One region of the Bacillus sp. NPDC094064 genome, then DNA from elsewhere that is predicted to be linked to it. Evidence: riboswitches for the same ligand, from Rfam matches in the RefSeq annotation. Region 1 holds a riboswitch; the other holds the start of a gene.

Evidence for each region. A riboswitch is a leader RNA that binds a small molecule or an ion and turns the genes downstream of it on or off. The one in region 1 is predicted to bind thiamine pyrophosphate.
Region 2: linked by a shared signal. The riboswitch ahead of ACQKNI_RS21165 (MTH1187 family thiamine-binding protein) and the one ahead of tenA (thiaminase II) in region 1 are both predicted to bind thiamine pyrophosphate.

What each region holds. Positions count from the first base shown of each region.
Region 1 is NZ_JBNNUI010000001.1:762,165-766,524, reverse strand. Features, by position in the region: gene ACQKNI_RS04150 (PLP-dependent aminotransferase family protein) at 1-1,162, shown strand, start outside; gene ddlB (D-alanine--D-alanine ligase) at 1,167-2,081, shown strand; TPP riboswitch at 2,155-2,260, shown strand; gene tenA (thiaminase II) at 2,384-3,073, shown strand; gene ACQKNI_RS04135 (ABC transporter permease) at 3,329-3,943, shown strand.
Region 2 is NZ_JBNNUI010000010.1:90,409-94,768, forward strand. Features, by position in the region: gene ACQKNI_RS21150 (ABC transporter ATP-binding protein) at 1-485, opposite strand, end outside; gene ACQKNI_RS21155 (ABC transporter substrate-binding protein) at 482-1,480, opposite strand; gene ACQKNI_RS21160 (ABC transporter permease) at 1,477-2,250, opposite strand; gene ACQKNI_RS21165 (MTH1187 family thiamine-binding protein) at 2,222-2,542, opposite strand; TPP riboswitch at 2,644-2,745, opposite strand; gene ACQKNI_RS21170 (methyl-accepting chemotaxis protein) at 2,807-4,360, opposite strand, start outside.

The sequences.
Region 1 (4,360 bases):
TACAGTTACCGCATTAGCGGATGAATTAGATTTAATGAAACATGGAGTTCGCTGGGAAAAAGGAATGATTGTTTTTAATAGTATAGCACCAGATGAAAAGCTATTTGATGTTGAAAATTTCAAAAGAGCTTTTCTTACTCGTATGTCCATTGAAGGGGATATCGTATTGAATTACGGATATGCAAAAGGTTATCGACCTTTAATGAATTATCTACTTCATTATATGGAAATGAAAGGTGTAGATATTTCGAACAAAGATATTTTAATTACAAATGGATTTACAGAAGGATTAGATATTGTACTCTCTTCTTTATCAAAGAAATCAGGGCGTGTTATTTGTGAGAATCCAACTCACCATGCTGCACTGAAGCTTTTTCGCTTGCATGGACTTGAAGTTCATGGGATTGATATGAATGATGATGGTATTGATACGCACGAAGTAGAAAAAAGTTTACGTGAAATGGATTTTGATTTTGCGTATTTAATTCCTTCTTATCATAATCCAACCGGTATAGTTACGAGTTCAGAGAAAAGAACGGAACTAATGAGACTATTTTCAAAATATAAGATTCCTATTATAGAAGATGGGTTTAATGAAGAATTGCGTTATTCAGGTTCACATTTAGCACCGTTATTAACTTTTGCTGGAGCTGGTAATAATGTCATTTATATTAGTAGCTTTTCAAAGGTACTTTTTCCCGGGTTACGTGTAGGCTGGATTATCGCAGATAAAGAGCTAATTCATTATTTAGAAAGTGTAAAAAGAGCGAGAACGATTCACACATCTACGTTAGATCAAGCTGTTTTATTTCAATATTTACATGAAGGATATTTTGAAAAATATTTAAAAAAGGCAAGGTCTGTTTATAAGAAAAAATATGAGTTAGCTGTTGGAGCGTGCAATCAGTACATTCCGTTTAAAAGAATGACTGGAGACGGTGGACTTCATTTATTTATAGAACTAGAAGAGCATATTAATGCCCGAAAACTTTTACAAAAGTGTTTTGAGAAAGGAGTTACGTTTTCTCCAGGAGATGTTTTTTATTCTGACGGAGGAGGAGCGAACACTTTCCGATTAGGATTTTCACGTTTGAAAGAAAAGGAAATAGTTAGCGGGATTCAAATAATTGGTGATACATTAAAAAATGAAACTTGGAGTTGAGAAGATGAGAATTGGCGTTATTATGGGAGGAGTATCCTCTGAAAAACAAGTATCAATTATGACTGGAAATGAAATGATTGCACATTTAGATAAAAGTAAGTATGAAATCGTTCCAATTACGTTAAATGAAAAAATGGATTTAATTGAAAAAGCGAAAGACATTGATTTTGCATTGTTAGCATTACACGGAAAATACGGAGAAGATGGTACGGTTCAAGGGACGCTTGAGAGTTTAGGTATTCCTTATAGCGGTAGCAATATGTTATCTAGCGGTATATGTATGGACAAAAATCTTTCAAAAAAGATTTTACGTTATGAAGGAGTAGAAACACCCGATTGGATTGAACTTACAAAAATGGAGGATCTAAACCTTGAAGAGTTAGAGAAGTTAGGATTTCCGTTAGTGGTAAAACCTAACTCTGGTGGTTCGAGTGTTGGAGTGAAAATCGTCTATAATAAAAATGAATTGATTTCAATGCTGGAAACTGTATTTGAATGGGATTCAGAAGTAGTAATTGAGAAGTATATAAAGGGTGAAGAGATTACATGTTCCATTTTTGATGGAAAACAGTTACCTATCATCTCGATTCGACATGCAGCTGAATTCTTTGATTACAATGCAAAATATGATGATGCTAGTACAATTGAAGAGGTGATCGAACTTCCAGCTGAAATTAAGGAACGTGTAAATAAGGCGTCACTGGCTTGTTATAAAGCATTAAAATGTAGTGTTTATGCAAGAGTTGATATGATGGTGAAGGACGGAATTCCATATGTAATGGAGATTAATACGTTACCAGGGATGACACAATCAAGTTTACTGCCAAAAAGTGCAGATGCTGCGGGGATTAATTATAGTAAACTATTAGATATGATAATTGAAACTTCATTAAAAGTGAGGAAAGAAGAAGGTTTTTAAGATAATTGCGCAATTAAAACTTTTGATAGTTCCACGAAGTATGCTATGATAATTACAATACGATAACTAAATATTTATCCACTAGGGGGGCCTTTTATAGGCTGAGATCAAATGGGATTTTGAGACTCTTAGTACCTGATCTGGTTAATGCCAGCGTAGGGAAGTGGGAAAGACGTTGCTATTTAATGAATAAATACTGTCAATTTCACTTTCTTTACGCCTGTAAAGAAAGTTTTTTTGTTTTATAGATTTAATAATTGTGGGTAAATACGTATGTTTTATAAATTATTGGAGGGATTTAAATGACTTTTTCACAATCATTACGTAAAGAAGTAGATTCAATTTGGGAAGCTAGTTTTAATCATCCTTTTGTAAAAAAACTTGGAGAGGGAACGTTAGATTTAGCTAGTTTTCGCTATTATGTGCTTCAAGATTCATATTATTTGAGTCATTTTGCTAGAGTACAAGCGTTAGGAGCTGCAAAAGCTCTTGAATTAGAAATAACTGCCCGTATGGCGCACCATGCTCAAAATACGTATGAGGCGGAATTATCATTACATGAGAATTTTGCCAAAAAGCTAGGGATTACAAAAGAAGAAAAAGATCATTTTATCCCTGCGCCAACCGCATATGCGTATACTTCACATATGTATCGAGCTGCGTACGAAGGACATTTAGGGGATATTATTGCAGCAATTTTACCTTGCTACTGGTTATATTATGAAATTGGTGAACGTTTAAAAGTGTGTCAACCTGAAGAGCCAATTTATCAAGAATGGATTTCTGCTTATGGATCTGATTGGTTCCGTACGTTAGTTGAGGAACAGATCGCTCGGTTAGATGCTATAGCTGAGACAGTAACAGAGGCAGATCGTAACCGTATGAAACAGCATTTTATTATTAGTAGTCAATATGAATATTCATTTTGGGAAATGGCTTATACTTTAGAAAAGTGGCCAGTGGATACAGACGTAAAAGATGTAATTGGATAAAGAGTAGAGGTATTGCTATACATAGGTATAGACAATACCTTTTTTTATAGTTTTTTGATGATCAAGAGAAATGAGAAAAGGAAGTAAGAATTATATGGGGGAATTACGGTTATTAACATTTATACATTTTATTGTTTCCTTCCCCACAAAATGGTGGGATTTTTTTAATTCTATTAAAAATAGTAAAAGCTCGTCCAAACTTTTTAAATCTATCTTACATAATATATAGTAATAAATTTGAAAGGAGATGTTAGTATGTCCTATTCTTATGGTGAAAATTGTAAGAGTTACAAAAAGAAATATCATGATTGTCAAAAAAGTAGTAAGTGTTATGACAAATATGATGGATATTATGAAAAATGTGATAAAAAGCATGAGGAAAACCCTTGGGTTCATGTGAAAGTGGATTGTTGTGATGATAAAGGGGAGAAGCTTGTAAGGGCGTCTGCTTTTAGAGCTATAAAAACAGGAAGCCAAAATGTTCCAGCTGATACTTTTGTTAAAGTATTATTCCAAAATGAACAATTTGATTTAGCGAATGAGTATAATCCAGCTACATCAATTTTTATTCCAAAGACAAGAGGCGTTTATTCTGTTATTGGAACGATTGCTTTTATTCCGAATAACATAAACGTAAATTATAGAGCGCGGGTAGAAATTCGTGTTAATGGAAATCCAGCAATTGCAATAGATAATGACTTTTTTGGTCCAATAAACTTTGCCAATGTCGTTGCTGTTTCATCAATCATTCAATTGAATGCAGGGGATTTAGTCGAGATTTTTGCACAAAGTAGCGCAGCTGGAGTTATTTCTAATGTAGAAAACAGTACGCATTTTGAAGCTGCAAGATTTCCGTCTCCAAAAGCATAAGTGATATGAAATTTCATCAGTAATTTTTTCTAAGGACATTCCCTAATTTATATTTGACCTGCATGCATGCAGGTCTTTTTTTCGAGAAAAAGGGGACGTTTCCGGGGATTTCTCAAAATAGAATCAATATACGCTATACCTATACAGTTCTTTGAAAAAAATAATGTGTGGATAACGTATCTATGCGCTCATAATCGATGATCGTAGCCCTTCTTATGTAGGGAAATTGAAACAACAATGGAAGCAAGCTAGTGTTTGGAAAGGACTAACTATTTGTAGTTTAAACAAGCATTAATTAATTATACAAACAAAAAAAGAGCACTTTGTATAGGTGACATGATCGGGCGTGCGTAATGATCAAGATAATTACTTGCCGCATATTTATATGTTTTAAATAAAAGCCCTTTTCGTGTAGAT
Region 2 (4,360 bases), on a different contig from region 1:
GCATCCAATTTTCCAAAAGGCTCATCAAGGAGCATAATCGGTTTTTCACATAAATATGTGCGAAGAAAGCTAATTCTTTGGCGCATACCACCAGACAATGCATCTGGATAATGATTTGCATATTCATCTAACTCAAACTGTTTTAACGCTTCCATTCCTTCTGTTAATCTTTGTTTTTTAGGTTTCCCTTCAATCTCCAATGGAAGGACAATATTTTGCAAAGCAGATCGCCACGGCAGCAATAAATCTTGTTGTGGCATATAACTTACAACATCTTGTTTTCTTACATGTTCCTCGTTATAAAATACCTCTCCACTCGTTGGTTCTTCCACACTCGCAATCATATTTAACAATGTGCTTTTCCCACAACCACTTGGACCTACAAAAGAGACAAACTCTCCCTCCTGTATAGAGGCACTAATATCCGCTAATACATTCTTTCCATCGAAAGATTTCACAATATCTTTTATTTGTAATCCGCTCATTTTTCACTTGGAAGGAATTCATTTGTAAAGGCATCTTTTACATCGATTTTCTTTTTAATAACTTTGTTGTCATATAAGAAATTCATGTAATTCGTCCAAACTTCTTCCTTCTGTACTCCCCACGCTTTAGCATCATCTTGATACTTTGTACTTAACCATTTTTGACTTTCTTGTACTAACTCTTTATTTATATCTGGAACAGCTTTAATTAAAATATCCGCCGCTTCTTTCGGTTCTTTAATTGCAAAATTATAACCTTCTGTCGTTGCGGTCATAAACTTTTTCACAAAATCTTTGTCTTGCTTCGTATGTTTTTCACTCGTAATAATAACCGGACTATAGAAATCAAGCGCTGGATCTAAATCTTTTACCATAATCGTATTTAACTCTTTTCCTTGACGCTTCGCTTCAATTCCATCCCATCCGTAATAAATCCATTCGAAATCTGCATCTCGGCCAATTGATCTAAAGAAATCAGTTTGCCCTAAAATGATTTTTTCAACTTTATTAAAATCAGCTTGATGCTTATCCATAATTGTTTTTAACGTCGCTTCTTCCGCTGGTCCTCCCCAGCCTCCGTAACGTTTACCTTCAAAATCCTTCGGTGACGTCATATTATCTTTTTTTAGCGATGCAAAAGCAGACGTGTTATGCTGAATAATCGCTCCTACAGACACAACAGGAATCCCTTCCACACGAGCTAATGTGACATTTTCTTGTGCACTTATTGCGAAATCAGCTTTTCCTGAAGCTATCATTTGCTCCGCTGTCACATTATCACCTGGCTGGATAATTTCTACATCTAACCCTTGTTTTTTGTAATAATCCTTCGCTTTCGCTACATATAAACCGGTATGATTCGTATTTGGAAACCAATCTAATACTACTTTTACTTTTTGATCTTTACTTGCACTTTCTTCTTTCTTCGCCGGATTACATCCAGCCACCCCTACTGCTAATAAAGCAGCTAACATCACTTTTAAACCCTTTTTCATTTCCTACCGTCCTTTCTATATATCCATGGTGCTATTATTCTTGCCATAAACTCCACGATAAAATACAGACATAGTGTCACCATGACGATAATCGCTGCAACACCAAATACTCGGGCAGTTAAAAAGGATTTTGTTGCTCTCGTAAGCATAACCCCTAACCCTTCACTTGCACCGAGCCATTCTCCGATAATTGCCCCCATTACGCTATATGTAACTGCAATTTTTAAGCCTGAAAAAAAGTATGGGAGCACTGCTGGAAACTTTACTTTTTGGTAAACTTGCCATTTCGTTGCTTTCATCGTTTGCAACAATTTCAACATGTTTTTATCTACTGTTTGAAAACCTTCTAAAATGCTAAGCGCAATTGGGAAGAAACAAACGAGTATGACTACCATTACTTTCGGCAACATCCCATATCCAAACCAAATAATAAATAAGGGCGCAAGTACAACGATTGGAATTGTTTGCGAAATAACGAGTAACGGATTTATTAAAATACGAAGTAAAGGGATAACGTCCATAAGAATTGCAATGCTCGTCCCGAGTAAAATCGCAAAAAACAGTCCGATTATAACTTCCTGCAGCGTTTGCATCGTATTTGGTAATAGTAAATCTTTCATCCCAATTAATTCTTGAACAATGGCAGAAGGCTTTGGCAAAATCCACGGTTCAATTTTAAATAATGAAACAGATCCTTCCCATATTGCAATGAGAAGGATAAGCCAAATAGTTGTAATTAGTTTAGATTGCTTCTGGTTTTGCATATTCATCACGGTACTTCCAAACCTTTTCATCTATCGTTACACCAGTGCTTGGACGATAATGGATTTTAATCGAAGTAATCACTTCTTCTGCTCCAGCATCGACGCATGCTTGCTGTGCACGTTTCACGACATCAAGAAGTACATCTAATTCTCCTTCCAGCGTTGTTTCCATTGCTCCTACTTCATAACGAACTCCCGATTGTTGCACAACTTCAATTGCTTTATCAACAACAGAATATACATCTTTGTTCTTCGCTTGCGGTACTACTGAAAATGACATTGTAACTTGTTGTGACATAATAAATTCCTCCTTAAATATAACTTTTCCAAAAAAAGAAAAGGCTTTCCTACCATGTAGGAAAGCCTTGTATACAAGTTATTCTATAATAACTTATGCTACATCACTTTAAAGTAACTCCCTACGCTGGCATTATCCAGATCAGGTTGAGGGTCGATGTATACTTACATCCTCTCAGCCAATTGGCTCCCCGGTTCTTAATTCGTTTTCATTGTAGCATGATTTATTTTATTGAACAAACAAAAGCGTGCATAATCATTTCATTTAACTTTTAAATTCCCCAATTAATTCTTGTAACTCCTGTGAAAGCCAGCTTAAAGAAGTAGCTAATTCGGCAATATCTTGTACAGACATTTCCTGTTCTTTCATACTCTCTTCAATATTACTACTATTCGCATACGTATTTGCGATATGTGATAGTTCATTTACAACACGAACAATATTTTGGCTATTTTGCAGTATATCACTTGAATTGCTAGAAACAGTTCTAACTTGATTTGTAACAGATTGTGCTGATTTTGAAATTTTTTCAAAGAAGGAGCCACTACTTTGAACGAGCGTAATTCCAGACTCTACCTCTTTTGAACCTTTTTGCATTGAAACAACAGCTTCTTCCGTTTCAGCTTGTGTTTCCCCTATTAATTTTGCTATATCTTTTGCTGATGCTTCCGTTTGTTCTGCTAATTTACGCACTTCATCGGCAACAACAGCAAACCCTCTTCCAGCCGCTCCAGCACGTGAAGCTTCAATAGAAGCATTTAAAGCTAATAAATTTGTTTGATTTGAAATGCCAGTAATTACAGTTACAATATCACTAATTTCTTTTGATCTTGTTTCCAACGAATAAATAATTGAAGATAAATCTTGTACTGCATTTTGTATTATGCCCATTTGATTAATCGCCTGTTCAATAACACCATTTCCTTCTACTGAATGATGCTCCATACCTTCAGATGCTATCGCCATTTGTTTTGCAGCATTCGTTATCTCTTCCATCTTATCTTCCATTTCATATACAATACCTAAATACTGTTGTACTGAAGTTTCTTGAGACTGAGCGCCAGCTCTTAACCCAACCATAGAACTTACGATTTCTTGAACTGCCATACTATTCTCTTTCGTACTCGCTGACAATTCTTGTGAAGATGAGGAAACCTGTTCTGCTGTCTGCTTCACTTTATCTACAATTCCTTTAAACTTCTCGATGGTATTATTAAAATACGCATTAATAATACCAATATCATCTGGTCTTTCCTCTAATTTAACACTTAAATCACCTTCACCGACTTTGCGCAATCCTTCACGCAAATCTCGCAATGGAGCAAGTGCATTACGTACAATTAAGAATTGAATAACAGTTGCAATTAAAACAGAAATACAAATAAACATTAAACCTTGTATAATGAATTTTCCCTTTGTACTAGGAACAATAGAGGCATCTACATCCGCTGCAACAATCGCCACAATATTATCGTCTCCATCTTTAATTGGCTCTAATATCGTTACCCATGATCCTAATGCGTCTTCATATACTACTGTCATGTTTGCTTTTTTCGTGCTCATTACCTTATCATATGCTTTCATCCAAAGATCTGGTTGTTTATAATAGTCTCCCGGCTTTACTTCAACAACATTTGCTAAGCCTGTAGACAAGCCAACGATTTGTAACTCGCCTTTTTCATTTTCTTTTGCTCCCACAATATACGTTTGTCCAACACTGTTCAATTCTTCCGTTGATTCATCTAATTTCTCTGTTAACTTCTCTCTCTTTTCTCTTTCTGCCGCTGGGTCTTTTGCAACATCTCTCACTATCTCTTC